Regions from separate parts of the Rothia sp. HMSC067H10 genome, predicted to be linked through region 2. Evidence: riboswitches for the same ligand, from Rfam matches in the RefSeq annotation. Region 2 holds a riboswitch; each other region holds the start of a gene.
The links. Region 2 has a riboswitch for S-adenosylmethionine ahead of HMPREF2756_RS06225 (AMP-binding protein). Riboswitches for the same ligand answer to the same signal wherever they lie in the genome.

Region 1: it holds a riboswitch for S-adenosylmethionine, as region 2 does, so the genes downstream of both, HMPREF2756_RS05135 (nuclease PIN) here and HMPREF2756_RS06225 (AMP-binding protein) in region 2, are expected to answer to the same signal.
Region 3: it holds a riboswitch for S-adenosylmethionine, as region 2 does, so the genes downstream of both, HMPREF2756_RS00520 (bifunctional o-acetylhomoserine/o-acetylserine sulfhydrylase) here and HMPREF2756_RS06225 (AMP-binding protein) in region 2, are expected to answer to the same signal.

What each region holds. Positions count from the first base shown of each region.
Region 1 is NZ_KV802311.1:121,810-132,149, forward strand. It holds gene purH (bifunctional phosphoribosylaminoimidazolecarboxamide formyltransferase/IMP cyclohydrolase) at 1-1,238, opposite strand, end outside; gene purN (phosphoribosylglycinamide formyltransferase) at 1,349-1,912, opposite strand; gene HMPREF2756_RS05120 (hypothetical protein) at 2,112-2,594, shown strand; gene HMPREF2756_RS05125 (cell division protein PerM) at 2,729-4,846, opposite strand; gene HMPREF2756_RS05130 (PIN domain-containing protein) at 5,099-5,533, opposite strand; gene HMPREF2756_RS05135 (nuclease PIN) at 5,538-5,816, opposite strand; SAM riboswitch class IV at 5,795-5,923, opposite strand; gene HMPREF2756_RS05140 (DUF2599 domain-containing protein) at 6,255-7,253, opposite strand; gene HMPREF2756_RS05145 (hypothetical protein) at 7,569-7,757, shown strand; gene HMPREF2756_RS05150 (hypothetical protein) at 7,780-8,106, shown strand; gene HMPREF2756_RS05155 (hypothetical protein) at 8,130-8,417, shown strand; gene HMPREF2756_RS05160 (DEAD/DEAH box helicase) at 8,462-10,340, shown strand, end outside.
Region 2 is NZ_KV802313.1:86,040-96,379, reverse strand. It holds gene HMPREF2756_RS06245 (glycosyltransferase 87 family protein) at 1-1,312, opposite strand, end outside; gene HMPREF2756_RS06240 (acylphosphatase) at 1,497-1,922, opposite strand; gene HMPREF2756_RS06235 (SDR family oxidoreductase) at 2,078-2,770, opposite strand; gene HMPREF2756_RS06230 (MFS transporter) at 3,010-4,749, shown strand; gene HMPREF2756_RS06225 (AMP-binding protein) at 4,944-7,088, opposite strand; SAM riboswitch class I at 7,094-7,210, opposite strand; gene HMPREF2756_RS06220 (hypothetical protein) at 7,503-8,606, opposite strand; gene HMPREF2756_RS06215 (C4-dicarboxylate ABC transporter substrate-binding protein) at 9,191-10,340, shown strand, end outside.
Region 3 is NZ_KV802271.1:106,698-117,037, forward strand. It holds gene HMPREF2756_RS00505 (alpha/beta hydrolase) at 1-747, opposite strand, end outside; gene HMPREF2756_RS00510 (MerR family transcriptional regulator) at 843-1,658, shown strand; gene HMPREF2756_RS00515 (homoserine O-acetyltransferase MetX) at 1,784-3,067, opposite strand; gene HMPREF2756_RS00520 (bifunctional o-acetylhomoserine/o-acetylserine sulfhydrylase) at 3,163-4,509, opposite strand; SAM riboswitch class IV at 4,619-4,732, opposite strand; gene HMPREF2756_RS00525 (ABC transporter ATP-binding protein) at 5,313-6,314, shown strand; gene HMPREF2756_RS00530 (hypothetical protein) at 6,311-7,081, shown strand; gene HMPREF2756_RS00535 (ABC transporter) at 7,091-7,885, shown strand; gene HMPREF2756_RS00540 (ArsR/SmtB family transcription factor) at 8,027-8,347, shown strand; gene HMPREF2756_RS00545 (SRPBCC domain-containing protein) at 8,344-8,814, shown strand; gene HMPREF2756_RS00550 (hypothetical protein) at 8,951-9,379, opposite strand; gene HMPREF2756_RS00555 (SDR family NAD(P)-dependent oxidoreductase) at 9,508-10,254, opposite strand.

The sequences.
Region 1 (10,340 bases), on a different contig from region 2:
GCTTCGTCGGCAGGTTCACCGGCGACCAACTGCCAATTCTTCGGGTTATCACCCTTGGCGTTAAGGCGGTCGGCTTCCTGAAAGAGCGCGCCTCCGGAAATCGAGCGGTACTCGATAGTCTCACGCCCAAATCCTTCGGGAAGCACCAGCAGACGCAGGTTTTTCTTGGTTTCCAGAATTTCGAGGGCTTCCGGTTCGTATCCGGGCGCCACAATAACCTCGGTGAAAATATCTTTAACGGCCTGCGCCATGCCCTTGGTGACCGGGCGGTTTGCCGCAATCACGCCACCATAGGCGGACAGCGGATCGCAAGCATGAGCCTTAGCGTACGCATCGGCAATCGGGTCTGCGGCGTCAGGGCTTGCAATTGCAATACCGCAGGGGTTGTTGTGCTTAATAATAGCGACCGCAGGCTCATCAAAATCGTAGGCGGCACGCAGGGCGGCATCGGCATCTACATAGTTGTTGTAGCTCATCGCCTTGCCGTGAATCTGCTCAGCCTGGGCGATACCGGGGGCTGCTGCGGGATCCACATACAGAGCCGCACGCTGATGCGGATTCTCGCCGTAACGCAGGGTCTCGCTGCGTTCAAAGCCCAAACCGGCGTATGGAGGCCAGAAGTTAGCGTCTTCATCCTGCTGGAACTGCGCGGCGGTCCAGGTAGCGACGGCGGTATCGTAAGCGGCGGTATGGGCAAAGGCGCCGGCGGCCAGGCGGCGGCGCTCCTCTAGGGAAAACCCGCCATCCTGGGCGGCGGTCACGGTGCGTTCGTAGTCTTTGGGGTCTACCACGACGGCAACCGCATCGTGATTCTTCGCGGCGGCACGCACCATTGAGGGGCCGCCGATATCAATTTTCTCGATAATAGCGTCTTGGTCAGCACCGGATGCCACGGTCTCTGCGAAGGGGTATAGGTTCACAACCACCAGGTCGAAGGGCTCAACGTCGAGCTCGTTAAGGGTGTCGATATGCTCCTGCTTGCGGCGGTCGGCCAAAATACCGGCGTGGATGCGCGGGTGCAGGGTCTTCACGCGGCCCTCCAGGCACTCGGGGAACTCGGTAACCTCGGTAACTTCGGTGACGGGCACACCGGCGGCGGCGATCGTGGATGCGGTCGAACCGGTAGACACCAGCTTCACGCCTGCCTCGTGCAGACCGCGAGCGAACTCCACCAGATTAGTCTTGTCGTACACGGAAATGAGGGCGCGGCGCAGGGGCAGACGATCGAGCTTCTTCATAGACACTAATTACTCCGTTGCTTCTTGCTCGGTGAATGGGTGGTACCCCATGGCGGGGTATTGATACTGCCCGCATGCACCGGGATGCGGCACCATGCGGGCAGGAAGTTCTAGGGGTTTTGAGTTTTGGGGAGGGCAGCGAATTCTGCAAGGGTCCGCACTAAGAGCTGACGTTCTTGCACCTTGATGCGCTCATGCAGGCTTTCTTCGGTGTCACAGTCCTCGACGGGCACCGCAGCCTGGGCGATAATCGTGCCGGTATCAACCCCGGAATCCACGAAATGAACCGTCAGCCCGGTGATCTTAACGCCGTGGGCGAGCGCATCCCGCACACCGTGTGCCCCGGGGAATGAGGGCAGCAACGCGGGGTGAGTGTTGATAATCCGGTTCTCGAAGCGGGCGACCAGCTGCGCATCCACAATGCGCATGAACCCGGCGAATACAACGTAATCGGGGGTGTAGGAAGCGATTTTCTCTTCGAGAGCGCGGTTCCATTGCTCGCGGTCAGCATAGTCTGCCGGTTCGATCAGAAAGGTTTCAACCCCGGCTGCGGCGGCTCGGTCAAGGCCAGTACAGGGCTTATCTGCGCCTACGGCGGCGATCTCTGCGTTCAGCTCGTCAGCCTTCACGGCGTCGAGAATAGCTTGCAGGTTAGTACCGGACCCGGAGACCATTATCACAATTCGCACAGCAATAGTTTAGCGCATCACATAGCGGCTGGGTAGCACCTATGCCACGGGCACCGCACCAGAAATTCTTGTAGTTAAGCCAATTCCGAAACGATAAGCTGGCGGTTCTCCCCCAGTCCAGATTTTCAGGGTTTCACGGTGATTCTCGTGACCGCAGACCGCCGCAGGGAGGTACCCTTAACCTATGTCAAATATGCCCCCGTCTTACCCCCAGATGCCACCGCAGCAACCGATGCCGCCTGCGCCGAAGCGTCCGCAGCTCACCCCTAAGGAGCGCCGCCGCAAGCTGATGCGCAGTTTATGGCTATTGCTTGCGGGTTCTATGCTGACCCTATCGGGAACCCCCTTCTTGCTGAGCCCCTTCCCCCTGTTTCTTCTGCTTTTTGTCTTGGTATTTCTGGGGATTGGGCTGACCATTATGGCGATAGTGCGCAATGCCCAAGGGCGGGGACCGTGGATTCTCTACGTTGCCGCGGGGCTAAGTCTTCTTTTTGCGGGGTGGACGCTTCTTTCGGGGCTTGTCATGGCGTTGAGCCCGGATGCACAAAACTATCGGCAGTGTTACTCCCACGCCCTGACGGATACCGATATGAAGCAATGTCAAGAGTCCTTCGACCGTGCAGTGCGCGCCAATACTTCTGTATCGATTGGCGAACCTGCTCCTTAAGTTCTTCTTGGGGGGAAGCTTTTCAAACAATTGTGCCGAGTGAATCTTAAGGATTCACTCGGCACAATTGTTATATTCCGCTGTGCTCCCAGCCCTCTAGGTGTTCCCAAGTATCGACATCTCGGGTGCGAAAGTTATTTCTTCCTCTTCTTCTGCGAGGAATCCTGCCCCGTGGCGGGTTCTTCCTCCGAAGATTCGTCCTCGGTCGACTCAGGGGTTCCGAAGATAACAGCCATCGCCTGAGTGGGCGTGAGCTGACGCTTCTCCTGAACGGTAGTCTCGTGCGACTGCGCCGAACCTTCCGTACTCTCCTGATCGGAGGATGCGGGTGATGCGGCAACCGGGCGCGGCACGGCAAAACGCTTATACCCGGGCTCGTGGAACTCCGCTGGCGATGAGGCTTTCTGCGACCCAGACTCCCCTGTACGAGCGCTCTGCTCTCGTGTTTCCCGATCACCCTTAGTATCACCGCCATTACCGGAGGTTTCGGGGCGGGGAACACGGTTAAAGAACGGCTTCCCCGGGGCTTTCTCACGCTTGCCGGGCCTGACCGTGCGCGGCGCATCCTCGGTACTCCCACCGGATTTCTCAGAGGCATCAAGTTCCACAGTGGGTTCATCCGCTCCCGCCAGCTCGATGGTTTGTTCGTCAGATGCCGCATCCTTCGAGTCCGCAGCTTCGGCAGAACCATCTTCACGCAAGGATTCTTGTTCCGTTTTGATACCTAAACTATGCGCTCGCTGTGCTTCTTCCTGCTCGGCAAATTTATTGAGTTCTGCACGGCGGGCGTGCACCTGTTTGACGCGTTCGCGCCGCTGCTGAGCCCGCTCACGCGCCTGCTCTTCACGTTCTTGTACCTCGCGTTCCTGCTCATCGTTCCTGAGCTGTTCACGCTCCGCCCGCGCCGCGCGACGCTGCTGCAGCATCTCGCTCATGCGACTGCCCAGATTGGGACGTTCATCGGCAAAACGCGGCAGCTCACGACTGCTGTCGGGCAGAAGCACATGGCACAGCAGGTTACCCAACGCGGTACCCGCGCCCAAAGTTATTGCGGTCGCCACGGCGAAAGCTGCGGGCGATGCGCCTACCTCGGTAAAACGCCCCACGCCTAACGATCCGCTGGATATCCAACCCAAAATATAAGCCCATACGCCACAGAGCACACCCACCAGCGACCCCAACACGAGCGAAGAAAGCGGCAGCGCAATCACCCGGTAACGTACCTTCATGGTGATCCACTCGTCCACGTGGTCTTCACCTTCACGCAAGAACCACCAACCGGCAACGGCCCCGGCGCCCAGCGAAACCGCTAGACCCGCATACCCTATCCAGCCCAGGCTCTCAGGGATAGCACCCAGAACCGGAAAGAGCGGAAGATCGCCCATCGTCGTCTGCGACCAGCCCACATGCGTGTCAACGCCGAACGCGAACCCGGCGCCGGTAGTCCACGACATCGCGTAAATCACCAAGTTCGGAAGGTAACCAAGCTGCAGCAGGGTCACGGCGAGCGCCCCCACCGGCCCGGCGTGAAGTTCCTGGTAAATTGTTGCGATCTGCGACCAACGCATCATCATGGCGATCACCAGCACTAAAGCACCGCCCATAATGAGCGAGAAAATCGCCACCATGGAGGCACGCACAATCGACCACACATAAGAACTCGCCCACCGCGAGTACTGGCTCATCTGCGAAATCTGTTCAGCGGTGTTCACGCCCACCATACGGGCGAGCGAACGCGATTCATAGTAGCCGCCCCAGATCAACCCGACCAGCACCACTATCTGCGGAATCAACGCCGCACCAACAATACCCAGCAAATGCCGTTCGGTACTCGCCCACGCAAAGGCGACGGCAGCAAAAATACCGTAGGCAGCGCACCCTAATAGTACGGGTTTGAAGAATTCCCCTTCATAGGATGCGCGCGCCAGTTTTCGCCCAGACCTAAAGCATAAGAGCACCGGAATAATGCTCAGCCCCATGGGCACCAGTGTGAGCATGCCGTGCGGCAGGATAATACCGAAAGCATTCGGAATATTCAGCGGCACACCGTGCATGAGCAGCCACAGGTGGGAGGCAAGAGTTGCGAGGGCGGGAAAATCCATGCGGTTAAAACCGTTGGTAAACCACACCGCCATGAGCAGAACGAGCACAAGCCCGAAAGAAAGCGCGGCGGTAAAAACTAATTCAACGATGCCCTGCAGCCAGAGTGGCATAGGGGCAGAATACCGGGATGTAGAAGAGCTACTTTTCATCGTTCTTCCATCATGCCATGAAACCCGCCAGCTCGTGTGAGCCTGCTGAGCTTTCGGGGAAATAGTTCCGGTTAATTGGCGGCTAACCTTCGTTAACCGCTCACCGTGAACAGAGGGGTTACACGAACGTTACCGATGCGCTCTCACCGATGCGGCAGCGCGTACAGCTAACTGTGCCGAGCATTTCTCACGGCTTTCTCGAACACGCAGGTACTCCCCCGGCGCTTACGGTGAAAATACTGTGCGGAAGATTTAGTCTTCAATCCACGGATTCACCGCGGGCACGCCCCAGGACCGGTACACCTCAGCCTTTGAAGAAACAATTTCGAGGTCATGGGCTTGGGCGCTCGCCGCCATCAGACCTTCGAGGGCAGCGGTGGGCAGGGGCTCGGCATCTTTACGTCCGTGACTGTGGGTGCCGCGCGGAGCGATGCGTCCCGCCCATTCGAGGCTTACGCGCGCATCCACGTTGATGATGTGGTCGGCGAATCTGTCGAGAAGTTCGGCAATCCAGCGGTCGGTCTCTGGGTAGGGGTAGAGTCCTTTAAGCTCGCCTACGCTCAGCACCGAAATGTAGAGGTGTTTATAGGCGCGGCGGCGCAGAAAGGCAACAACTTTGGGATCTGGTGTGGCTTTACGGATCTCGGCGAGAACATCCGAGTCGAGAAGCAGTCCTGAGGCGCTCATACCCCTATGCTACGCGCAGACCGGCATATTCGACGGCGGGAATACCCTCGGGGTTGGGAAGAAGCAGAAAATTGAGGAATTCGTCGCGCTTAGAAGAAATACGTGCGTAATCCTGAATGCTTACTGCCTGGTAACCGCCGCGTGCGGGTACGGATGCGGCACGCAGATTTTCCTGATAAGAGCGTGCAGGAGTAAGGGGGGATGCTGGAGATGAAGAGCTGTTGTACATTGACAACCATGCGCCGAATGCGCGTTCCTTTCGCGTTGCTCTTGCCTGTACCAAGTGCCACCTGAGGCGGCGAATACAAACCGCTTCGTCATCCGAGCCACCCGTGAACATGGGGTTGGCGTTCGACCATAGTCGGAGCTTATCAGTCGAAACTCTTGAAGCTGAATCCAGGTTACAACAGCTTTCAGGAATCTGTAAACGTGCGAACCGGTCAAACTCTTGTGATTTACATAACGCGATTATGAATGCATACCTGTATATAGCCGCCTCATGGTGGCGAATCGATTGATCTCTCCCGTGCATACCATTGCGCAGATACGAAGTTTTACCCAGCTTTGCAAGTCAGGAGTTCCCATGCTCCGCAGCCTTCGCCAAGCCACAGCTTTATTAGACACCTTCAGAGATCCTCCAGAAGATAATAGTCGTACCAATAAAAGATTATGAGGCTCTAATGTATGTTAGAGCCTCATAATCTTATAGTTTATTTAGTTATTAAGGGTTACATTTATCTTTTAGATTTAACTGCAAGGCCCAATGCTTTGAAGGACGCCATGATTCCATATTATATGTTTCCGGCTCAAAGTAATTACCCGCAACATGACACAGGAACTGCTCTCGAATAGTCCCATCATTATCATCTACAAGGTGTGCATCATCACCAAGTTTATCTTTAAGTTCGTCCACATGAGCCGAATGGGTTGCCAAACCGTTAAAGGTACGACCCCAACCTGTAGGATTAACATTCACGACGCGTCCTTCAGGCGCATCATCAACCCAAACACGGTCTATAAGATCCGCACCCAGCCAAGGATCAGCAACAATAGGGTACTTATAGTCTTGTGAAGTATGACTAATGACTTGAATAAGTTCATTCCCTTGAAGGACATATTTAGTGTCCACAGAAGTACCCTGAGCATCAACAGCCCACGGCTTACTCACCGCGCTGATCATCTTGCCACCACCATCAAGAATAAGTACACTTCCATCTTCTTGATGAACCAATTTTGCCCCCTGAGGCACCCCCATAACATACTTATACTCGGTGGGAGCATCACGATTATCAATCTTGGTAACCATTTGCAAACTACCGTCATTCTTAGCAACAGGGATAGTTGAGGATCCATTCTTATTATCATAAGAGGCAATCCCCTGAGACACAGACGACGCATCGCTCGCCCTATCAGCATACGGGAGATCTACGTGAACCGATGCTCCCCCAAGCTTCTTGTTGCTGATAGAAACACCGCCCTTTGGGTTCTTCTGAACTGACACAGTAGAGCTAGAAGCATCATGCTCCATCTTCTGATTCTCATCTGATAACTGCGCAGGTGCTACATCCTGAAGAGGCGCAACAGAGCCATACTCAGTACGCTGAACCTTCTCAAGCTCAGTCATCGTCTGCTGTTTCTTGTCTCCCTGAGACTGTTGGTCCACATACCCATGAGAAGACGCAATTACTCTATTTACCAACACAAAAGAAGTAATTACCACCAACAAACTCCGTATTTTCATTACAGACCTCCTAATTACTATATCTATATTATTTCAAACGGAAATTTAAACATATTTAACACCGTACATACTCAATACACCTGAGGTCAAGATGGCTATCTAATTTTTATCAAAATATATTTATATTTAAAATATTAACTTCTGCTCAATAAAGTAATTAGATATATTTATATATTGTAGAAATAAATCTGCTTGGGGTTGTGTATCTAGGGTTTACAGGATAAAGTAGTGGAAGTAACTCACAGCAGATAAAATATTTTTATGAAGAAGTTTAAAATATTTTAATGAGTGAGTATGAAAACTGTACGTCAAGTAACCGCCACTCTCGCCATGATTGTCTTATGCATTGGCTTCCTCACCACCATCATTACTTTTATTATGTTCTTCACAATAATCATCGAAAACGCACATAAGAAACGTACAGCCCATCTTGAACGGATCAAAACCCCTCTGGAAGAATACCAGAGCCAGATTGATTCATAGAGTCAGCATCTAAGGAGCGCCCATGAAAAAAGCTATCTACATAGTTGGAGCAGTAGCCGCAGTACTTCTGGTTATCGGGTTTGGATTGCTCATCCTAGCCGGCTGGGGTTCACTCGTGGAATACCACGCCTTCGAGTGGAGGGGCATCGATCCCGCAGGAGCAAGTCCGCTCGTCATGGCGACTAATAATCTGAGCCTATGGTTCCTAGGTATTGGTTTCCTCACCGGCATTATCACCTTTATTCTGCTCTTCACAACGGCGACCAAGAAGGCACGCAAGGCACAAAACAAGCATGCTGAGCAGAATAAAACACCCTTGGCAAAAGAACGGGACCAGATGAATCCATAAAGTCAGTTACTCAAGGGGAAAGCATGAAAACTGCACGTATGGTCGGGGCAATAGCTGCACTATTCCTCATTCTCGGTATTGGATTGTTCATCCTAGCGGGCTGGGGAGCAGTCGTTGAGTACCATGCCCTCGAGTGGAGGGGCGTTCAGCCCAAGGGGTCGAGTCCTCTCACACAGGCAGCCGCTACCCTTGCCGTGAGCGTCTTATGCGTTGGCTTCCTGACCACCATCATCACTTTTATTATGTTCTTCACAATAATCATCAAAAATGCACGTAAAAAACGCTCAGCCCATCTTGGACAGACATCATAACGAATTACCGCGCGCTTCTTTGACACCGTTGAGATAATGGAACGGTGAGCACGCCAAACCCTTTTCCCGATATCCCCGTTACCGTTGCGCAGATTATTCGGCAGGCGGGGCATAAGGCATACCAGCGCGGGCTTGCTTATGCCCGTCAGCGTGAAGTGGTGCGCTACACCTATGATGAAGATGAAAACACGCTGGAAGGTCTGGTGAATGGGAGCACCCCTATTCCCTATGAGGTAGATATTCGCTTCTTCCCGGGTTCTGACGCCGATTCCAATCTTTTCAACGCACGATGCACATGCCCGGTCGCCGCCGACTGCAAGCATGCCGTCGCCCTCATGCTCACCGCACTCGACCGCGCCAAGACCGCGCGGAAAGCCCTGGACAATGCGCCCGGTGGCCGCATCCGCCAGCCTATGAATCAAGAGAGCCCAGAAGATACCGCGCGACAGGTTGCGGCGACAGCCGACGATCCCCTGGCGGCGTTGCGCGCATCGGGGGCGATTCGTTCGGCAAGCTCGCTCACCACCGAACCCGAATCTCTCCCCCTGAACGACCACGAGAATACGCATTCTTCGCCCTCGAAAATTTCGGTGTGGCGGCGCGATATGGCGCAGGTTCTCGCTGCCCGGGGTGAAGCATCCGGTATTGATTCGGCACGGGTTCCGGGTGCGCTCGACCTTTCCTTCAGCATTTCGGGTTCGTATGCGCGCGGGCGCAATATTCCCGGTGCAACCCCGCCTATCAATTTGCTGGCGCGGCCGCTGATGCAGTCCAAAACCGGGCGCTGGATCAAGGGCGGGCTCAGCTGGGAGACCTTCGCCTCCAGCGTGGGTGGGCCGGTCGGTCGTCACGAAGTGTACCCCGAGCACGAACGGTTCTTCGCCGAAATATACGCTATCGCGCGCCCGTGGCAGAATATGTACTCTTCGCATCGGGACTGGATTTCACTCACCGCCACGAATTCCACGCTGCTGTGGGATGTTCTGGCGCGTGCAGAGCAGATTGGCCTGCCGATTCTTCTCGAAGGGTTTGAGGTGACTACGGCGGTTCTGCCACCCGCCCAGGTGAGGGTGCATGCCGGAGCTGTTGAGGCCGAGTCCCGACAGAACGCAGAGGCTGCTATGAGCGAAGATTCCGCTCCTGACCTGGCTCTTCATGCCGCCTTGGGATGGGAAACCCGCGAAGATAACCGGGTGCGGCAGCTCTGGTTTGATGCCGCGCACTGCCACCCCATCGGCTCGCCACGCTCAGGATTTTTCGCGCTCGGTTCTCTTGTGCAGCGTATTTACGAGGAACAGGCGCATCGGGTGCATTGGAAGAGCACGCGCAAGGGCGCCTTAGATACGCCGCATCGCGATATTTTTCAGGCTCAATCTTCGCAAGAGCAGGCGAACGAGAGCGCGGGCGAAAACGAAAATTCTGAAACGCAGACGGGCGGGCTCATTCCCGAGCTTTCACTCGAAAACACAGCGACACCGACTATTCCGGATCTGCCGGAGGGTCTTAACCTGGCGTTTATTCCGCTTGCCGAGCCTTTGGACGCAACCGCAGAATCGTTGGTATCTCGCGGCGAAATGCGTATTCCGGCGAGCGAGCGCGAGGCTTTTCACCGCGAGTTCTTGCCTACCCTCACGCGGGCCGTCCCATTCCTTACCCCAGACCCGGCTTTGGCGCTGCCGAAGGTTCGTTCGCCCTATTTGGTGTTTGAAGCGCATTTTGATGATGAGATTTCGCACGATGCGCTCCTGAATTGGTATTGGGAGTACCCGAAGAACCCACTTGATGAAGAAGGCACAGACTCGGAGGTTCGCCGCCTGCCGGCGCTGGGCTTGGGCACAGAACGCGACGAGCGTTTTGAGGCACGGGTGCTGCGCGCAGTACGGTCGGCGACCGCATCCAACCCGGTGTTGGCAGGCGGGTTCG
Region 2 (10,340 bases):
GTAGGAGTACCGTCCACAGCACAACCAACACCACAAGCGCCAACGCCGGAATTGAGGTCACAAACATAACCGGCTGCTCATCCGCCGCCCGCAGAAGCAGGGTATGCGCATCCACCCCCGGATACCTGCCGGTAAACGGATAAAAATCGACACGCCGCCAGAAGCGCACCACGAGCTTTCCCCAGTCCAGAAGCGTATTAACCAGCATGAGAGAACTCAGGGCATAGCAGGTATAACACAGGATGCGCCCCGCACGAGAACGCCACCGCGCCACCAGCGGCAAGAAATCGACCGCCGCGCACACCATAAAAATTGGCAGAATCACGGCATGATGGAACCAGCTGATCGGCGAAATAAACACCGGCACAAGAACCGCCAAAGAGACCTGCGACAGATAGAGTTTGTGCTGCTCCATCTTCCACAGGGCGTACCCCACCACCGCAATTAGTGCGATTGCCGCGATTCCGTACAGCGCCTTCAGTACGGTACCATCCTGAAAGGTCATGCGCCCTAAAACGCCTTGAATCGCCACGCTATTGCTCGATATTGGGTTGCCCACGCGTGACGGATCCCAGATGACGCTGCCCCAATAGGTGAGAGACTGCTGCGGAAGCACAGCAAACCCCGCCGCAATGGTTCCCGCAAACGAGACCCCCAGTGCAATAATGGATTTCCACTCTTTACGCACTAGAAAAAGAATTCCTATGGCGAGCGGAGTAAGTTTAATGCCCGCAGCAATACCAATAAAAACGCCGCGCGGAATCCTGGTACCTGGCCGTAAAAGATCGTAGAGAATAAGCGCCAGCAGATACGGATTTATTTGACCGTACAAGAAATTATTGCGCCACGGTGCCGAAAGCAATATAAGCGCAGCACACAAAACAATAAAGGAAAAAGACGAAAGATATTTCTTAAAAAGCAGCCGAGAATTGCGCTTTACCAGATAGTCACGCAGAACCTTGGCGCAATAGAAGGCAATAGGTACGAAAAATGCTAGATGAAGGCCAATTGCCACCCGCAAGGGCAAGAACGATGCGGGAATAAAGAGGAGCGATGCAAACGGCGGGTACGTAAACGCAAGCCACAGGCCGCTGTCACCGAAAATATATCTAAAGTTTTCTGCCCGCACAGTTTCACGAAGAATATCGAGATCATAGAGGCTGCTGGGGTAATCAAGAAACCAGTTAACGCTTTTACCCCCGGCATAATAGACCAGATAATCATATGCCAAAAATTCGCGCAGGTTATAAACAATAACTCCGGCTAAGAAAAGGATGCAGGCACCGGTTATGCCCCAGCGATAGCGTGTCATCAAAGACCTTCATGAAATACGTGAATGATATGAGTGCGTAAACTATTATTCCACGTTACCGGGTGTTTGGGGCATACTGCGGGGTGCATCGGGATCATAAAAAGGCTCTTTATGTGAATAAAGAGGCGTTTCAGACGCTTTATTCACATAAAGAGCCTTTTTAGCAGGGCGGCAGGAGAGCGCGCTACCGGGTCCCGAACCCTTTGAACGTGCCCTGAGGCTCGCTGAAAGACGCATCCACAAAATCCACATGCCCGGCGGTATCACCCGAATTAAGGGTCTCCAGCAGGCGCTCGCAGGATGCGCGGCTTCCCTGCGCGATCACCTTCACTCGACCGTCATCCAGGTTTTCGGCGTATCCGCTCAACCCCAGCGGCTTGGCGGCCCCGGCACACCACCATCGGAACCCCACACCCTGAACCTTGCCTTGAACGTAGGCGGTAAGCTGCGCCTCGGCGGGCTCTTCCGGGGTTTTGTCGGCGAAGAGATCGAAGAATCCCACGGGAACCTCCTGCGGTTGCTCTAAAAATACCTGGTACTTTAGGATACCGAGCGATGCGGCACCAACGGAATAGCCGCCCCGGAACTCGTCGCGAGATAACACCCGCATGCTGTGAGGGCAAACCTAACATGACAAGAGCGCGACCGTGTGCAGACACGGGGACAAGTACCAAACATCCCGCACCCCGGCGCGCGAGCCAACCTTGCGTGAGAGAAAAACACGCCCCGAACCCGTGAAGAGGCTCGGGGCGCATCCGGCAAACCCTAGCGCAGCTGTGAACTTGACGGTGCCTGAGCGAGAGCCTGCTGAATCTCGGTATCGCCGCCGGTGAAGGGAATGCTCTTGCCGATCGTGCTGGAATCATCGACTACCTCAGTGAGCACCCGCGCCACGGTGGCACGCGGAGTATGGGAGCTCAAATCCGAGTGGTACACCGGATCGACCCCCACGGTAATACCGCCCTCATCCTCAGTCGTGAGCATGCCGGGGCCTAGAATCGTGTACTCCAACCGGGTGCCGCGAAGATGCTGGTCGGCCTCAGCCTTAGACTCCGCATACGCGAAGAATGGGTTATCTGCGGGTACCCCGTGCTCGGTTCCGGCCCCCAAATACGAGACCATGATGTACCGTCGAATGCCCGCCTGCTGTGCCGCCTCCATAGAACGAATTGCGGCGTCACGGTCAATCGCATAGGTGCGTTCGGGACCACCTACACCGCCCGCACCCGCGGACCACACCAGCACTTCTGTATGTAAATCCTTGAAGAGCTTCGCCATCTCCTCGGTGCTCAGGGCGGTAATATCGGCAACCACAGGGTTAGCGCCGGTCGCCATAATATCTGCCGACTGATCTTCACTACGAATAATAGCGTTCACCGTATGTCCGCGTTCACGAAGCATCGGTTCTGCCAGAAGAGCAACCTTGCCGTGCCCGCCAATGATCGTAACGTTAGTCATCGTATCCTCCCTGTGTGTTGAAAAATACTTGTATATCCAGGATAGGCTTGCTGTGCCGCAATGTCTATGGTCTTTCTGTGCTTCCTGAGAACAACAGATACCCGCATTCCCTGTGCTGATGCGCTCCAGCGGCACCGCATGATGAGAATTCTCGTGCGGGGCTCAAGACGGCGTTATGATGAAGTGCTAGGTTTTTTTATTGCCCGGCGGTACCGCTGAGAAGACAAGGCAAGGGATTTATGGCAGAGCCAGCCGCATCAAAGACGCACCGCAGCGCACCATCAATGGAGCAAACCGTCGAGAAACCGTGGGTTGCCATGTGGTCACTCGTGATCGGGTTCTTTATGATCCTGCTCGATACCACTATCGTCACCGTGGCGCTGCCCCATATGCAGCATGAGCTCAACGCCTCGCTCTCCGCCGTGATTTGGGTGACCAGCGCCTACCTGCTTGCCTATGCGGTGCCGCTGCTGATTACCGGTCGCTTAGGCGATAGGTTCGGGCAAAAGCAGATGTACCTGCTCGGTATGGTGGTCTTTACTCTCTCTTCGCTGTGGTGCGGTCTTTCGATCAATGTGGAGATGCTGATCGTTGCGCGTGTGGTGCAGGGGATAGGCGCCTCGATTATGACCCCGCAAACCATGTCCATTATTACGCTCATGTTCCCGCCGCATAAGCGCGGGGTGGCAATGAGCGTATGGGGTGCGGCGGCCGGTATCGCATCGCTCGTGGGCCCTATCGCTGGCGGTCTGCTCGTGGACGGTCCCGGCTGGACGTGGATCTTCTTCATCAATATCCCTATCGGCGTGGTCGGCACCTATCTGGCGGTTCGGAATATCCCGCATTTTCCCTCCAAACAGCACAACTTCGACTGGCTGGGCGTGGCTCTCTCCGCTATCGGCCTGTTCCTGATGGTCTTCGGTATTCAGGAGGGATCCACCTACGACTGGGGCACTATCACCGATTCGCTGTGGGGAACCGGAATCCCGGTGAGTGTATGGGGCATGATTATCGCGGGCATCATCGTGTTCACCCTCTTTATCGTGTGGCAGGCCGTTAACCGCAAAGAACCGCTGGTACCGCTGGGGCTGTTCAAAGACCGCAACTTTTCGGTATCTAATATTGCTATCGCGGCAATGGGTGCGCACACCCTCACAATGGCATTCCCAACTACTATTTATTTCCAGCAGGTGCGCGGTATGAGCCCCACCCAGGCAGCACTTATGACCGCCCCGCTCGCCCTGTTCTCGGGTGCGCTCTCTCCGGTCATTGGTAAGCGTTTAGGCACGTCAAACCCCAAATGGTATGCGGTCTCGGGGTTTGCCCTATTGGTAGTCGGATTTGTTGTTCTGCGCGCTCTGATGACGGCGGATCAATCCCTTGCGCTTCTGCTCATACCCTTTGCGATCTTGGGTATTGGCAACTCTATGATTTGGGGTCCGCTAGCGGTGACCGCAACCCGCAACCTGCCGCCTCGTTTAGCCGGTGCCGGATCGGGCGTGTATAACGAAACTCGTCAGGTTGCCGGTGTGCTCGGTTCGGCGGGTATCGCCACTCTCATGGGCGGTCTGATCGCCGACCAGATTGCGCAGACCATGCAGCGGATGCGTCCCTCGGGCGCCGGCGGAAGCGCCATGAACGCCCCCACCGTCGGCGGTGAAGGAATGTCCGGCGGTCAGGTTCCCGACTTCCTGCGTGAACCTATCGCCACCGCGATGAACGACTCACTAATGCTGGCACTGGTTCTGGCAGTCGTGGGCATGGTCGCGTGTCTCTTCTTCGCCAAGCCGGTGGATAAAGGTGCGTGGACATCCGGGCAGAATGCCGCTGAGCCACAAACGGAAGCTGACTCGGCACGGGACGGCTCAAACTCTTCCGGTACCGATCCTGATGCGGAGGTGACCGCCTCCACCGAGGCACGCCCCGCAGACGAGACGCAACCGATTTCTTCGGAAAAAGGACGCGAAAAATCCTTCTAAGCCATAATTCCATTTGAGGAATATACTATTTGAATAGTATATATAGCCAATGCGGCATATAACCAGCAGGTTATATGCCGCACTGTAGTTTCATCAGGGTATTGAGGGCGGGAGCTATTGCCTCCGCAAAACACTCGCGCTCGCAGAGAACCTTTCTATCAGATTCGGCGCGATGCCGCTGCCGAGCGTAACCCCTATGCTGCCTGATCCTCGGCGAACGCATCCGGGCTCACTCGCCCGGTTTCTACGAGCACCTGTGCGATAGCGCCGAGCGCCTCCTCATTCTGAAGCGAAGAAATATCGCCCAGCTTATGCCCCTGGTAGAGCTCACCCAGCAGACGGCGGGTAATCTTCCCTGAACGAGTCTTAGGAATATCGGCGACCGCGACCACATCCTTGGGTTTAGCGATAGGGCCAATATGCTCGCGCACATGCTGGGTGAGTGCAGTCTTCAGCTCGTCTTCGGTAAGTGCCCGACCTTCGTCGGTGAGCGTCACATAGGCGACTGCCTGGTGGCCGGTTAGCTCGTCCTCCACGGGGCACACGCCAGCCTCCACCACGGCCGGGTGCGTCACGAGCGCAGACTCAATTTCGATGGTCGAAAGGCGGTGCCCGGAAATGTTGATCACATCGTCGATGCGCCCCAGGATGTACACGTTGCCTTCATCATCGACTTTCGCGCCGTCACCGGCGAGGAACCAGCCGCGCGTACCGTAGTGCTTCCAATAGGAATTCAGGTAGCGTTGCGGGTCGCCCCAGACGGTGCGTGCCATGGAGGGGCCGATCTTATCAACCACAATGAAGCCCTGTTTGCCAGGCTCAACGAAGTCACCGTGCTCGTCCACCATGCGCACCGAGACTCCGGGGACTTCGCGGGTGGCGCATCCGGGAAGGGGAGTGCAGTGCGGGGTACCTTCGGGGAAGGTCCCTTCGGGCGCGAAGGCGGGGTCGTGTGGCCGTGGGGAGCAGATGGTCGAGCCGGTCTCGGACTGCCACCACGTATCGATAAACGATGCGGTACCCCCACCCACGTGCTTGCGCAGCCACTTCCACGCCTGAGGGTTAATGGACTCGCCCACAGACCCGAGCAGACGCACGGATGAGAAGTTGTATTTTCCGGGTTCGGGGCCGTCAGGAAAAGCCCCCATGAGGGAACGAATCAGGGTTGGAGCGGTGTAATAGTTGGTGACGCCATAGCGTTCGATAACCTCGAAATGACGACCGTAATGCGGAGTATTGGGGGTACCCTCGAAAATAACCTCGGTCACCCCATTCACGAGCGGACCATAGATTTCGTAGGTGTGCGCGGTCACCCACGCGAGATCGGCGGTACACCAGTGCACAGTCGATTCGACCTTCGTCGGATCGTTCACGGCAGACAGCTCATCGGGGCGCAGCACCCCGTCGTCATCCACATAGTCTGGCAGCAGATCGTACAGCAGCGCGTGGGTGTATGCGGTCTGCACCAAATACCCCGCCATCGTGTGCACCAGGCCCTTGGGTTTGCCCGTGGTGCCGGAGGTATAGATGATAAACAGCGGGTCTTCGGCATCGTGCAGCTCGTACTCATGGGTATCGGGCTGATCGTCCACCAGGTCGTGGTACCAAATATCGCGCCCGGTCGTCCAGGGAACCTGCGCGTGCGCCACGGGGTCTGCGGCGCTTGTACGGTCCACCACGATCACGTGCTCAATATTGTTCTCACCTGAGCATGCTTCATCGGCGTTCACCTTCACGGGCACGACCTTGCCGCGGCGGTTCTGCCCGTCGGTGGTGATCAGAACCTTCGCGCCGGTGTCTTCCACCCGGAACTTCAGCGCCTCCGCCGAGAACCCGCCGAACACGAGCGAATGAATTGCGCCGATCCGCGCGCACGCAAGCGTGAAAATAATGGTTTCGGGAATAACCGGCAGGTAGATTACTACACGGTCGCCTTTACGCACGCCGAGTTTGAGCAGGCCGTTGGCGGCGCGGGCGATGCGTCGCTGCAGTTCGGCGTAGGTGATAGCTTCACGGTCGCCGGGTTCGCCCTCGAAATAGAGGGCTACTTTGTCGCTGCGGCCTGCCTCCACGTGGCGGTCCACGCAGTTGTAGGCGACGTTGAGTTTGCCGCCTTCGAACCACTTAATCTCGGGTACGGAGTATTCTTCGATGCCCTCAGCATCGGTTCCGATAACCTGCGGTTTGTGGAAGGTGTGTGCGTTGTCCCAGGTCTTGCCCCAGCTTAGGCGCTCGGCTTGTTTTTCCCAGAACGCTACCCGCGCCTCGTCAGATTCATGCGCAGGGTTGGGGGTGGGTGCTAGAGGATTCGTGAATGAAAAAGGGGAGGGAAGTCCCACAGTATCTCCCATCGGTTGCTGGCGTTAGCACCTTCGGCGTTATGAAGGCGCATGATGCGCCACCGCAGGCGAGGTTGCTGCGACGTCGTCGAGCCAGGTCTCTCGGTCGCTCTAGATGGATTACCAATCTAGTAAACCTTGTAGCTGGCGCAGGTGCAAAGGCATCCCGTCATATTGCGTATGTATGCGCCACGTTCGTAACATTCCGCAACATTGCACCCATGCCCACGCATCCACACCACACCCCAATACCGCGAGCAGGTAGGATTTTGCCGACAAGGTAGGATTTTCCTACCTGCTCGGGTCAAAAACCACCTGCTCGCGAACAGTGCAAGAAAAACACTCCCACCGGGATGCGCCTCGTCAAGAGGATTTATCCGGTGGGAGTGCCGTTTACTCACCCAAAATTACCGATTAGTTCTGTTTTTGTGCGTTGGTTGAGCCTTTCGAGGCTCCGTTAGGGTTTTTCTGCCCGGATAACCAGTCGTTAGGATCGATCTGAATGTCGTTACGGACGGTGAAGTCGCTCTCTTGATCCTTGTTTTTCTGGTCACCCGTTGATCCCGTCGAGTTGGACTTTGACTTGTCGCTGGGGGTGCTGGGAGTGCTCGGATCTGGATTCTCAGGTTCGCCAACATGATCGATGGATGCCACAGCCTGCTGACCGGTCAGGTCAATATCGCTCTTGGGGGCACCATTCTCAGGTTCGTAGCGCAGAGTGCCGCTGAGGATCGTCAAGGTGGTGGTCACACCGTAGCGTTCGAGATAGAAATCTTCAAAATGTGTACCGAACTGGCTGGCCAAGATCTGGTTGTAGACCTGAGTTCCGCCGCCATTGTGGCTGGAAGCTACAACATCCTGCTCAAGCTTGATATCAACGTAACCTATCAGCTCATTACCGTTAGAGGTCATCTCGCTGAAGGTACCGTACATAGCACCACCGTTGAAGGCGACGAGCTTAGGGTTATCGCCGTTTTCTGGCGTGGGATTGACGACGAGGGAAACCGCAAAATCGTTAGTATTTTTATTCCAGCCCGGAGGTTCTGCCCCGTCGATCTCGGCCCAGTCGGGGAAAACGAAACGGTGCTCCAAGCGCAGGCGCGCACCGGCGAGTAGGGTAGTGGTGCCCGAGTAGTATGTCTGCTTGCCGTCTTTAGTGGTTGCCTTGGGTGCTGAGAACCAGAAACCTGCACCGCCCCACTTTGCCTTGCCGATGCTGCCGCCGGGGGTAAACTTACCGCCGCCAGCCGAGTAGAGACCACTGGAACCTGCTGGAACATTGGCCTGCTCGTTCTCAACCGGGCCGCTAAATGAATCTAGCCCCAGGAAACTGTTAGTGTCTAGTTCCTGGTGGGTGACGAACGCCTGGGTAAAAATACCGTAGTCAGGGCGTGTGTCATCATACGAAGCCGCATAAGCCGGAACTACAGCGGAAGAAACAATAATTGGGGTTGTCCATGCGGCGCCCGCCAGAACACGACGGCGCGTCAGACCTCCCCGCGTAGATGCGTGGGTCACAATGACTCCTATGAGTGGTTGGGTGAATAAGTGGCGCTCGGATTACACGCCAGTAATAATTTTACGGGATATACCCCAAAAATCCTAAACAATGTAAGATACACATGAAATCTTTACGATAAAACGCTTACTCGCCCCGATCTGGGCATCCTCAAATTACGCGGAAGATATGACGTGAGATAAGCCCTGAACCTTCACCAGAGATTGAGATTAATCTCATAACGGCTGATGATGCACGAGAGCAAGGTCTTATTCCCTAGCCTTGTATGCTGCCAGCGTGCGGGAACGGGTTATGTCGCCGGAAACCTTTACTTATTCCTGTGATATGACCCGCTCCCAAAACTTGTTTTATGTCACAGATTTATAAAATTTTACGGTGCTAGGATGCAGGTGAAATCTTATCTATCGGTTATTCATATACAACCGTTCATATACCACTCTCTTGCTCAAACGGCACCACAATGCCACTAATGCGCATTGTCGCATGTGGGAATCTGCCACACCATAGGTTCCCTACCATGAATACCGCTCACTCATAGAAAGATTTCCTCTCGCTCAACACAACGACACAAGGAATATCTCTCATGAAACTACGTACTATAGCGCGCCTGATGCTGGCATTCGTCAGCCTGGTGTTTCTCGTCCCTCTGAATTCCCTGCCCGCCTCGGCAGACACGTTGCCAGTCGCCCCTGGTAACCCGGGTGTCGCCCCGAAGGTGACTTCACCTGATACTGACGGTGACGGGCTTTCCGACAGTGTGGAAATCAACGGATACGATGCTGATGGTGATGGTAGACCTGAAGTCGATTACAAGAAAATGGGTGCAAATCCCTACCACAAAGATGTATTCGTTGAGATGGACTATATGCCTGGCGAGCTTGCCAGTGAGGAAGAGCTGGACCGCATCGTGCAGTCTTTTGCTGACTTGAATGTTACTAACCCTGACGGCAGGGCAGGCGTTAATCTTCACCTAGATGCAGGTTCTGCCCGGAGTGCCAAGTATAACTTGGGAGGCGGCAACCAGGTTCCGCACCAAGTGCTCAGTAACAATATGAAGTCTTCTGGGGAATTGGCAAATATCAGGGCTCGTAATTTTGATTCTGCCCGCTACAACAGCGGTTTCGACTACATGATCTGGGGCGATTACTATGTGGATAATGAAACCGGAAATCGAATCTCATCAGGAGTAGGGCTTGTAGGCTCTCCTGGTTTCATGGTGACCGTTGGGAAAACCTATTGGGAAGGAGCCAACAGCGATATTCGCGTGGGCACTTTTATCCACGAGCTGGGGCATAACCTCAACCTGAAGCACGGCGGTACTGACGATTTCAACGGCAAGCCTCAGTACTACAGCGTGATGAATTACAACTATCAGCTCACTGGCATTCCCAAGGCGGACGGAACCCGATACTTCGGATACCTGCAGCAGGATATGCCAACCCTTAACGAATGGGCACTGAACGAGCGCGACGGCTTTGGCCCCCAAGCGGGCGAATACCTGTATACGCACAAAGATAAAAATGGGAAAGACGTTACTCAGCCCGCAAATCAACCCATCGATTTCAACCGGAACGGCGTTATTGATAATTCTCCGGTCTCGGTAGATCTCAATGGCGATGGGATACTAAATAAGCTAACTGCTCTCAGTGATCTGAAGAAGCTCAACTTTGATATGACGCCTACTCAGGCTGGAGCTGGCGGTCCTGTGGCTCAGCCTGAAGCGGAAGAAAACC
Region 3 (10,340 bases), on a different contig from region 2:
CTCTGACGCCCCAGCGTTACCTGCGGCATCCGCAACCTTCTCGGCGCGGATGCGCGGCGCGTTTCCCAGCACCTTCACGTCGATAAACTCGCCCACATGGCGAATTTCTAGGGCGCTTACCCCGTGCCCGGCACCCGCATACAGAACTTTGATGCCATCGGTATATGCGCGAATCCACTCGTAGGTGTAATCCACAAAGGGCTGCGGAATAATAGGGTCTTCCTGGTCCCTGCCGAAGAAAACGGGCAACTCGGTGGCTTTGAGCTCGTCGTCCTTGAAATAAGGAGAGTCCGATTCGACCGCGTATCCGGAGAGTCCCACCAGTGCAGCAAATTTTCCTGGGCGATGCCGCACCATAGAAGTCGCCACCGCCATGCCTTGCGAGAACCCCACCAGCGCGACTGAAGCATAGTGTGATTCGTGCTGCTCGACCCACTCCAGGACGTAGTCGCTGGCCTGTTCTATGGTCCGCACATCCGCGTTGAGCTGCTGATCCAGCGGATACCACTGGTAACCTATGGCCTCGGCGGGAATGTGGGCACCGGTTGCGTCCGCCGAAAACTGGGTGCCTACCGGCTGCGGGGCGCGCATTCCCGCATAAGTGATATCCTCCTGCGGCAGATGTTCAGCCAGTGACAGCAGGTCTTTCTCATGCGAACCGTACCCGTGCAGCAGAAGCACCAGGTGGGTTCCGGCGCGTTCATTCTCGGGCCGGGAATATTCGACAATGTACGTATTTTCACTCATATCTTCATCTTACCGAGGAGCCTGCCATAAACAACCGAAATAGATTTCCGCTCAAGGCTTGACCCTCACCCAACGTCAGGATCTACAGTAAAAACATGGACGCGAACACTACACCAGATGGCGGGCAGCACGAGTACACCGTAGGAGAGGCTGCATCCCTGCACGGGCTGACCGTGCGCACGCTTCACCACTGGGAACAGCGGGGTCTGATCAGCCCCGCGCACGATGAGCTCAACGGATACCGCTACTACAGTGATGCCGATCTTGAGCGCATCACCGTCATTATGGGGTATCGCGCCATTGGCATGAGCCTTGAAGCCATTCGCAGCGTACTGCAGGACGAAGCGAACAGCACCGAGCATCTACTCGCCCAGCGAGATATGCTCCAGCGCAAAATGGCCGCCTATGAGCGCATGCTAACAACACTAGATCAACTTTTGGAGGATGCAATGGCTCCTAAGAACGAACAGCTCACCGCTGCAGAAAAAGCAGAAATTATGGGAGACGGGTTCAGCCCCGCACGTGAGCAAGAAGCGCAGGAGCGTTACGGGCACACCGACGATTGGGCTGAATACCAACGCCGTACTGCGGCCATGAGCCGCACCGACTGGGTGAAGGGCAAGCAGGAGCTTGACACGGTTGAGCAAGCCCTCGTCGAGGCTTTCACTCGTGGCGTGCAGCCGGGCAGTGAGGAAGCGAATGCGCTTGCCGAGCGGCACCGCGCCTCACTTTTCTTCTTCGAGGTAACCCCCGCCAAACACGTAATTCTGGCACGCGGTTATGTTGAGGACGCCCGTTTCAACGAGCACTACGAGAAGCTCGCTGCGGGACTGGCTGTCTGGCTGCGGGACATCATCTACGAGAATGCCCGCGCCCACGGCCTTGACCCCGAGAATGTGACCTGGTGCTAACCTCGTCCATTCACAAATATTGGTACCGTACACAAAGCCTTGTGGGGACTTATTTCACGCCGAAATATAGTCTTCACAAGGCTTTTATGTGCGGTTTCTGTGTTCAGATGTATCAAAAACGAAAACTAGCTCTGTTTTTGTGTTTCAAGAGGCGAACCGAAAAGAGCGGATATATCATGAAGAGATTTTTCTTCATCGACAGCACGCTCTCGCTCGGGAACCGGGACTCCGAGAGCCTTAGCGAGAATCGCCTCCAACTGGCGGGATTCGACTAAGAAACCGTCATGACCGTGGTCAGATTCGATAATATCGACCTTTACGGGAACTGGCAGCGCCTCCGCCAGACGGTACGATTCGTGCGGAAAAAACAGGCGATCGGTGCTTACGGCGGCGATAGTCCACTTACAATCGCTGAGCGCAAGCGCATGCGAGAGACTACCGCGCCCGCGTGCAACATCGTGCGAAATTAGCGCCTCGTTCACGGCAAGGTAGCTATTGGCGTCAAAACGCTCAACGAGCTTATCGCCATGGTGGTCCAGGTAGCTTTCGACCGCATATCGTCCGCGGTTCTCACCAATGGACCCGCCGTCGGTGGATTCGCCGCGGTTTGCCTGCCGCCCAAAGCGATGCTCCAACTCGGCTGGGCTGCGGTAGGTGGTGTGGGCTATGCGCCGCGCCAGCGCGAGCCCGGCTGTGGGTGCCGCTCCCCCGTAATAGTCGCCGGAAGCAAAATTGGCATCAGCACGGATGGCAAGGTTCTGGGTGTGCGCCCAGGAAATCTGTTCGGCAGTGGCGGCGGGGCCGGCGGCGATGACCGCGCATCCGCGTACCATCTCGGGGAAGGTTGCCGCCCATTCGATAGCGCGTGCCCCGCCGAGCGATCCGCCGATGACATGGTGAAAACTCTTAATCCCCAACCGGGCGATAAGTTCGGCTTCGGCTCGTACCGAGTCGCGAATAGTGACGTGAGGAAAGCGTGACCCCCAGGGTTTTCCGGCACCCGGGTACCCCTCGGGTACGATACTTGCCGGACCGGTCGAGCCGTAGCATCCCCCCAAGATATTGGGGGCGATCACAAAATATTTGGTGGTATCGACCACCGCGCCCGGCCCCACAATACCTTCCCACCAACCATCACTTTCGACTGCGCGAATACTGGGTGCAGGCATATCCGATGTGGGAATCCCGCGCGAAACATGGGTGTCGCCGGTGAGGGCGTGCAGAATAAGAATCGCGTTGTCCCCAGCTTCGTTAAGAGTCCCCCACGTCTCGTAGCTAATGTTCACCTGTGGAAGCACGGTACCGTTTTCGAGGGTGAAATCACCGATCGCCATCTGCCGCAGGTACCCCTGAGCGCTGGGATACTGCAGCTGCGACAGATAGGTGGCGTGTACGGTATTTTCCGTCATGTTTTCTCCTGGGTAACCGGTAGTTGGTAATGGCAGGCGAGAAACCAATACCGCGACCGGACACTTACTGTGCAGCCCGGTCGCGGCGGTGCAGGTTAGGCGTTCAGAGTCGCAAAGCCCAGTTCAAGATCTGCAATAATATCGTCAATATTTTCGATACCTACAGAGAGGCGCACGAAGTTTTTGCTCACACCGATTGCCTCTAGCTCTTCTTCAGAAAGCTGCGAGTGAGTGGTGGATGCGGGATGAATCACGAGCGAGCGTACATCGCCGATATTCGCCACATTGGAATGCAGCTGCAGAGCATCCACAAAGGTGCGAGTCTGTTCCAGGTCGGCGTCTTTGAGAGTGAATCCCACGACGGCGCCCGGCCCCTTCGGCAGGTACTTCTGGGCTCGCTCGTACCAGGGCGAGGAAGGCAGACCGGCCCAGATCACCTGATCGACCAGCGGATGCTCCTCCAACCAGTTTGCGACCTTGGTCGCGTTCTCGATATGGCGTTCGATGCGCAGGGAAAGAGTCTCCAGACCGATACCAATGTTGAAGGCGTTGGTTGGAGAGATCGCCGCCCCGGTGTCGCGCAGAAGCGAAACTCGCGCCTTGAGAATATAGGAAAGGTTCGCACCAAAAGCGGAGTCTTTGCCCAAGTCACGGGCATAAACTAGACCGTGGTAACCGGGGGCAGGTTCGTTGAACTTGGGGAATTTTTCGGGGTCGGCACCATAGTCGAAATTGCCGGAGTCCACGATAACGCCGCCGATTGAGGTGCCGTGCCCACCTAGATATTTTGTGGCGGAATGGATTACCACATCCGCACCAAATTCGATGGGGCGCACCAAATATGGGGTGGAAACAGTGTTATCGACGATTAGGGGAACACCATTGTCGTGGGCGATCTGGGCGATAGGCTCGATGTCGAGCACATCGTTCCGGGGGTTAGGTACGGTTTCTCCGTAGAAGAGTTTCGTGTTGGGGCGAACCGCATCGCGCCATTGCTGCAGGTCGTCCGGGTTTTCAACAAACGTAGTTTCAACGCCGAGGTCGGCAAGCGTGTATTTAAGTAGGTTGTAGGTTCCCCCATAAATCGATGGGGAAGCCACGATATGGTCGCCCGCACCCGCAATGTTGAGAATCGCATAGGTAATAGCCGCTTGGCCTGAGGCCAGCAAAAGCGCCCCTACTCCCCCTTCGAGGGATGCGATGCGGTTTTCGATAACCTCTTGGGTGGGGTTGTTCAGACGGGTATAGATAGGCCCAAGCTCAGCTAGAGCAAAACGGTTAGCGGCCTGTTCTGCGTTCTCGAAAACGAACGAGGTGGTCTGGTAGATAGGTAACGCCCGAGCTCCCGTTGCAGCATCCGGTGCCTGCCCCGCGTGAATCTGGCGGGTTTCAAATTTCCAACCGGCGGGGTTGGCGGGAGTCGGGACTGTAGTGTTGCTCATGCGAAGCTCCTTGTGATAGTTCAGGGGGCCGCATGCCGATTTCGGTACAGAGTTCTTGGGTTTTCTTCTCTGCAAACGAAAAAACGATGTACCAGAATCGGGCACATCGGTCCCGCGCTTGCGTTGTACTTTGTGTTCAACGCCTGGTCCTCACCCAGGGCACCCCACCGCGGAGGAGGGTTGCCGGCCAGCTAGCTGGGGCTTATCACTGGCTCTCATGACCTGCATCTAGAGTTTCATAGGAAGCGCACATGGTCAAGCGGGATGCGTGTTTTCGGCGCATTGTTGCAAAGATGACGTTTTATGAACTGTTTTCGCGACAGCCTATTGTTTGGGAGAAACACCAATACTTATGCGCTTGTGACCGTGCCTATGTTGTACCCGAACCGCTAAAGCCATGTGATCTGCCGTTAGCCGTCGCTAAATTACCATCAGTGTAGGCAATCGTGAGCCATGCTACACTGATTGAAACCTTGAATCTAGGAGTGATGAGGTATGACCTCCCGCTAAAGTCGCACCGGCTCGCGGAATGCCCGCCCCGATGGTGGGCTCTAAAAATTTTAGAAATAACCCTGCTTTGGTTCGATACATTTCAGAAGCGCATAGTGAGCGCTTGGGACACCAAAGTTCTGAGGGTTTTATTGTTATACCTTCCGCATCTGCAGTCGGTGACTTGGGATTATTCAGGCACTAAGAAGTGCCTCTCTCACGACTATTCATCTCACCCGTCCCACGTATTGCGGGCGTGCGAACACCATGCTCAAGAGGCTTCGGGTGACTAAGCACCGCAAGGTTTTATCACAATGTCTACAATCCTTGACGCGGCACAGCTATGCCGCACCTTTGGCAAGGGTGAACGCGCTTTCACCGCTGTCGATAATGTTTCGCTCAGTATAAGCTCCGGCGAAATCCATGCTCTGCTCGGTCCCAACGGAGCTGGGAAAACAACAATTGTACAGATGTGCGCAACACTGTTGACTCCCACAAGCGGTACCGTTCGCATCGACGGGGTGGATGCGCTTGCGCACCCCCAGCGTGCGCGCGCGTCCCTGGGACTTGTACTCGGCGGGGATACCGGGTTCTATCCGCGAGCATCCGCCCGCGATAATCTTCTCTTCTTTGCCGACCTTGCCGGAGTTAGCGCGCGCAAACGCCGTACCCAGGTGGCGAGCGCTTTGGAACGGGTCGATCTTGCAGATGTCGCCGCGAAGAAGGTACAAGAGTTTTCCCGCGGTATGAAACAACGTCTGCACATCGCACGGGCACTGCTGGGCGAGCCGAAACTGCTGCTTTTGGATGAGCCGACGAATGGGCTTGACCCAGATATTTCGCTGACAATTCGCCAGTTGATTCGTTCCCTCGCTGATGACGGCACCGCCATTTTACTCACGAGCCATCTGCTGGGCGAGATTGAGGAGTTAGCGCATCGGGTCACGGTCATCGGTGCCGGTCGCATGGCGGTTTCGGGCACAGTGGCGGATATTACCGCGCACGCCGGGATCTCCGCTACCACCGTGGGGCGTGTGTGTGCGAATGCCGGGGCGGTACTTCAAGGACTTGCCCGGTCTTTGGGCGATGCGGGAACACTGTTGCTGACCCCGCGCGGCAGCGAGTGGGAGATCACCGTGTACTGGAATGAACGTTCTGTTTCGGAAAAGCCGCACCCCTTCAGTACCGGACACGCAGAGGCTCTCCTGGCCCGTATTCTCGCCGAGCGTGAGGTTCAGATGCTCACACCGCTGTATACTCGCCCAGCCACCCTTGAAGAGGCATACCTGGCGATGGCGGAAGGACTGAAACGATGAACCGGCAACTTCGCCTAATGTCCTTTTCCCTGCGCCAATTTCTCACAGTTCCCTACTTCCTACAGTTACTGCTGCTGAGCACCTTTGGAGCAACGGCCCTGCAAGCACTCGCCGCCGGTGCCTGGCCAGTAGATGCGACCCTCGCCTGGACTCGCGCGGGCATTATCGGCACCTGGAACATGTGCATTGTTGCTGCCGGAATCCTCAACTTTGAGCGCTATCGGGGAACGTTTGTGTATCTGCTCAATGGTGCCGTGAACCCGCTGCGGGCGCTCGCAGCGGTGGTCTCAACTGCCTCCATTTTTGGGCTTGCCGCCCTGCCATTGGCCTGGGCTTTCTGGGCGCTGTGCACCTTCTCGGTAGATTTTACGGACTTTGCTCAGGTGGGTGCACGCTATCTGGTGGGTCTTCCACTGCTGTGGATCTCGTGTCTGGCGGTGACCTTCGTGATTGCAGGGTTCTTTGTGGCGACCCCTAACGCTATCGCCTATGAGGAGCTGCTGCTCGTGCCGGTTTTCGTGGCTTCCGGGGTTCTTTTTACCGAGAGCTCCGTGCCTGCATGGCTTGATGCGCTCGGCACGCTGATTCCGATTCAGGTACCCGTGAAGGTTCTGCTTGGGCAGATGCCTATGAACTCATTCGGTGACTTTCTGGGCGTGATAGTGCAAACCAGTGCGGTCACAGCCCTCTGGATGCTCGCGGCATATCTGTTGGGTAGGCGAGCACTGCGCGCTGCAACGGTGCATGGCACTTTGGGCGCAATCTAGGAGGCTGCGATGTTTAAACGAACGAACTTTCTCTATCGTCTGAACAGTACCGCCAAAGTTGGATGGTCTTCATCTATCACCTTCGCCACAGTTGGTACGGCGCTCAGCACCCTCGTGGTCGTACCGGGGATGAGCGTGCTGTTCAGCGTTCTACTAGGACGCGATCTTTCCGCACCTGATCCTGTGCGGATTGCATGTGCCTCTGCCCTGGCAAGCGTGGTACTCGGAGTGGCGGCCGGTGTTGTGGCACGCGCGGCGACCGACCGCTGGCTGGGAGTGTTCGAGCAGGTGTGCACCGCTCGACGGTTTGATGCGGCTTATTGGCTGGGAGTCTCTGCAATGCCCGTGCTTTTGGCTCTGATCACTGGCATCACGAACCTGGGTGTTGCAGCTGCCTATGCCGGTTTCGGTGGTTCCCTTGAAGGCAGCCTGTCCATGCTTGTGCGTTCTGTGACGCTCTTACCCCTGGCTCTCATGGCGGGCGTATGTCTGGGTGTTTTCGCCGCTGGACTGGGACTGTATCTCTCGGACCCATATCTGGGAGGAACTATCTTAGGAGCGCTTCTGCCTATCAGCGCGGGCGTGATTGTGCCGATAGATGCATACCCGGCGTGGCTGGCGGCATTGTGTACGTTGGTTCCCGGCGGACGAACGATTGCTTTGGTGAGCGGCTCTTCTGAAATGGTGGATTCAACAGTTGTGACTGAGGTGCTAGTCTGCGTACTTTGGGCACTTGCGAGGCTTGTCCTAGTGCATGCCGCTGCGCGACGCATCCGCTCCGGTGCACGCACGAACCTGCTCTGAAAGTCTTATATCTCCCGCGAGCCGGATTTTGGCCGGGAAGGTGATTTTCTCACCTTCTTGGCCAAAAATCTGCTGCTTGTGTGTACCCAAAATAACCTCCCACCCTTGACATGTGACTATATAGTCACATATTCTCGTGTTATGGATGATGATGCAGTTTTCAAAGCTCTCGCAGACCCCACCCGCAGAAAACTGCTCGATAAGCTCTACACCACCGGCGGCCTCACCCAGGGACAGCTTGAAGAAGGTCTGGGAATGACTCGCTTCGGAGTGGCCAAGCATCTGCGCATCCTCGAAGAAGCAAACCTTGTGATCACACAGCGCTCAGGCCGCCAAAAGCTCCACTACCTCAACGCTGTGCCGATTCGCCGCATCCACGACCGTTGGATCGATAAATACACCGCCCACCAAAGTTCAGCACTTCTTGACCTGCAGAAGAATTTAGAGGAGGAAGAATCATGAGCACCGCCGATAACCCAAACACTCCCCCACGTCCCCAGAGGATCATCAGCTCGGTAATTATTCAAAACACCCCGCCGCAGCGCGTGTGGGAGGCGATCACCCAGCCCGAATTCACCTCCCAGTATTTCTTTGGCTCACGAGTTGAAATCACCGAGGACGAGCCGGGTCGCCTGCGCTACCTTTCCCCAGATGGGAAGGAAGTTTGGGGAGACGGCGCGATTCTGGAATCTGACCCACCGCGACTTCTCGTCGTAGAGTGGCGCTCGCTTTATCTTCCCGATGCGGCACACGAACCGGCAAGCCGCATTACCTGGCAGCTTGAGCCGTGGACGGATGGTGCCACGAAACTCACGGTCACCCACGACCGCCTAGAAGACTCTCCCGTTACGGCGCAGAATGTGGGCTCGCCTCGGGGCTGGTCGTTTGTGCTGGCGGGCCTCAAACGAGTTCTGGAAACTGGCGAATAAAACCCGGCGCCCCCCTGCGAGCAGGTGGTTTAGGGTACAAACAGGTAGGAAAATTCTATCCACTCAGCCAAAAACCACCTGCTCGGGAGGGTATAGACACCGCGCACAGCTGGATACGCAAAAGTATTGAGGGACGCTAGAAAGCCTCAGACATCCGCCAGGAGATCGTGCGGGGAACATCCTCGAAAAAGAAGAAAGAAATATTAAATTCCGGCAGTTCCACCGTCACGGAACCAACCTCTGCCGCTATGCCCCGTTCTCTCAGCTGAGCCACGAGTTCTTCGGCAGAAAGCCCAGCCAGTGACAGCCCCTCAAAAGAGAATTCATCGCCATCAGCCCATGAAATTTCAATCAGAGAAACAAGGTCGTCTTCTCCAAGTTGGCATGCGATACTACTATGTTCTGAGCCTTCAAGAGCGAGACGACTATGAAGTGTACGGGTGCTCCTGTCTGTGCCCGGCAGATCGGTAACTACCATCCTCGGCTCCGGGAGTTTCTGCCCGTAGAATTCAATCTTCTGCCCTAGAGGAAAACCGGGAAAACCCTCGCGTTTAAAGTCGTACATGTGTGACTCCTCAAGATGTGTGTCTCTCACACCATAAAGTTTTGCCGCGAACAGGTGGTTTTTGTCCCGAGCAGGCAGGATTTTTCTACCTGCGCGGTCAAATCCTACCTGCTCGCGGGCGTCAGGATTTAGAGCTTATCGCCCATCGAGACGTCAATAATCTGCCCGGTAATTGTTTGCGATGAGTTCTGAGTGAGCAGACCAATTACTTCTGCTACGTCCTCAGGCTGGGTAACCTTCTTCATGGCATTCCCGGATTTCACGAATTCGGCCGCCTCCGCATTATTGCGCAGCCATGCGGCATTAATATCGGTATCGACCACGCCGGGCGCCACAAGGTTCACTGTAATCCCCTGAGGTCCAAGCTCAACGGCCATATTACGCACCAGGTACTCCAGTGCAATCTTACTCATGCCGTAGCCCGTCATTGCGGGGAACGCGTAACGAGTCAGCACCGACCCGGTGAAAACATAACGCCCGCCCGGTGCACTCATAAGCGGCACCAGCCCGGCAGCAAGTTCGTAGGGGGCAACCGTATTGATCTGCAGCAGACTGCGCAGAGCCTCTCCATTGAGCTCCTGGAAGGTTCCCTGCGTACCAACACCTGCGTTGAGCACCGCAACGTCGAGGGTATCCCCACCCAGCGCATCCTTCACGTAAGTTAAGAGGGCAGAAACGGACTGCGGGTCTGAGAAATCAGCCTGTACGGGTGTTACTTTTACCCCGCGCTCGGATGCGGCAGCCTCTACCTCGCTAAAGTCCGGGTTTCCCGCACGGTGCTGCGCAATCACGTGATACCCCAGCTTCACCAGCCGAACTGCGGTCGCCTTACCAATACCGCGGCTTGCGCCGGTGACGAGAGCAATCTGTGCCATTTTTCCTCCTTGTATGAGCTGTGAAAGACGCTGAAAACTCAACATCATCTTTCAAGCATAGTGAAATGGAAGTTGAGCTGTCTATC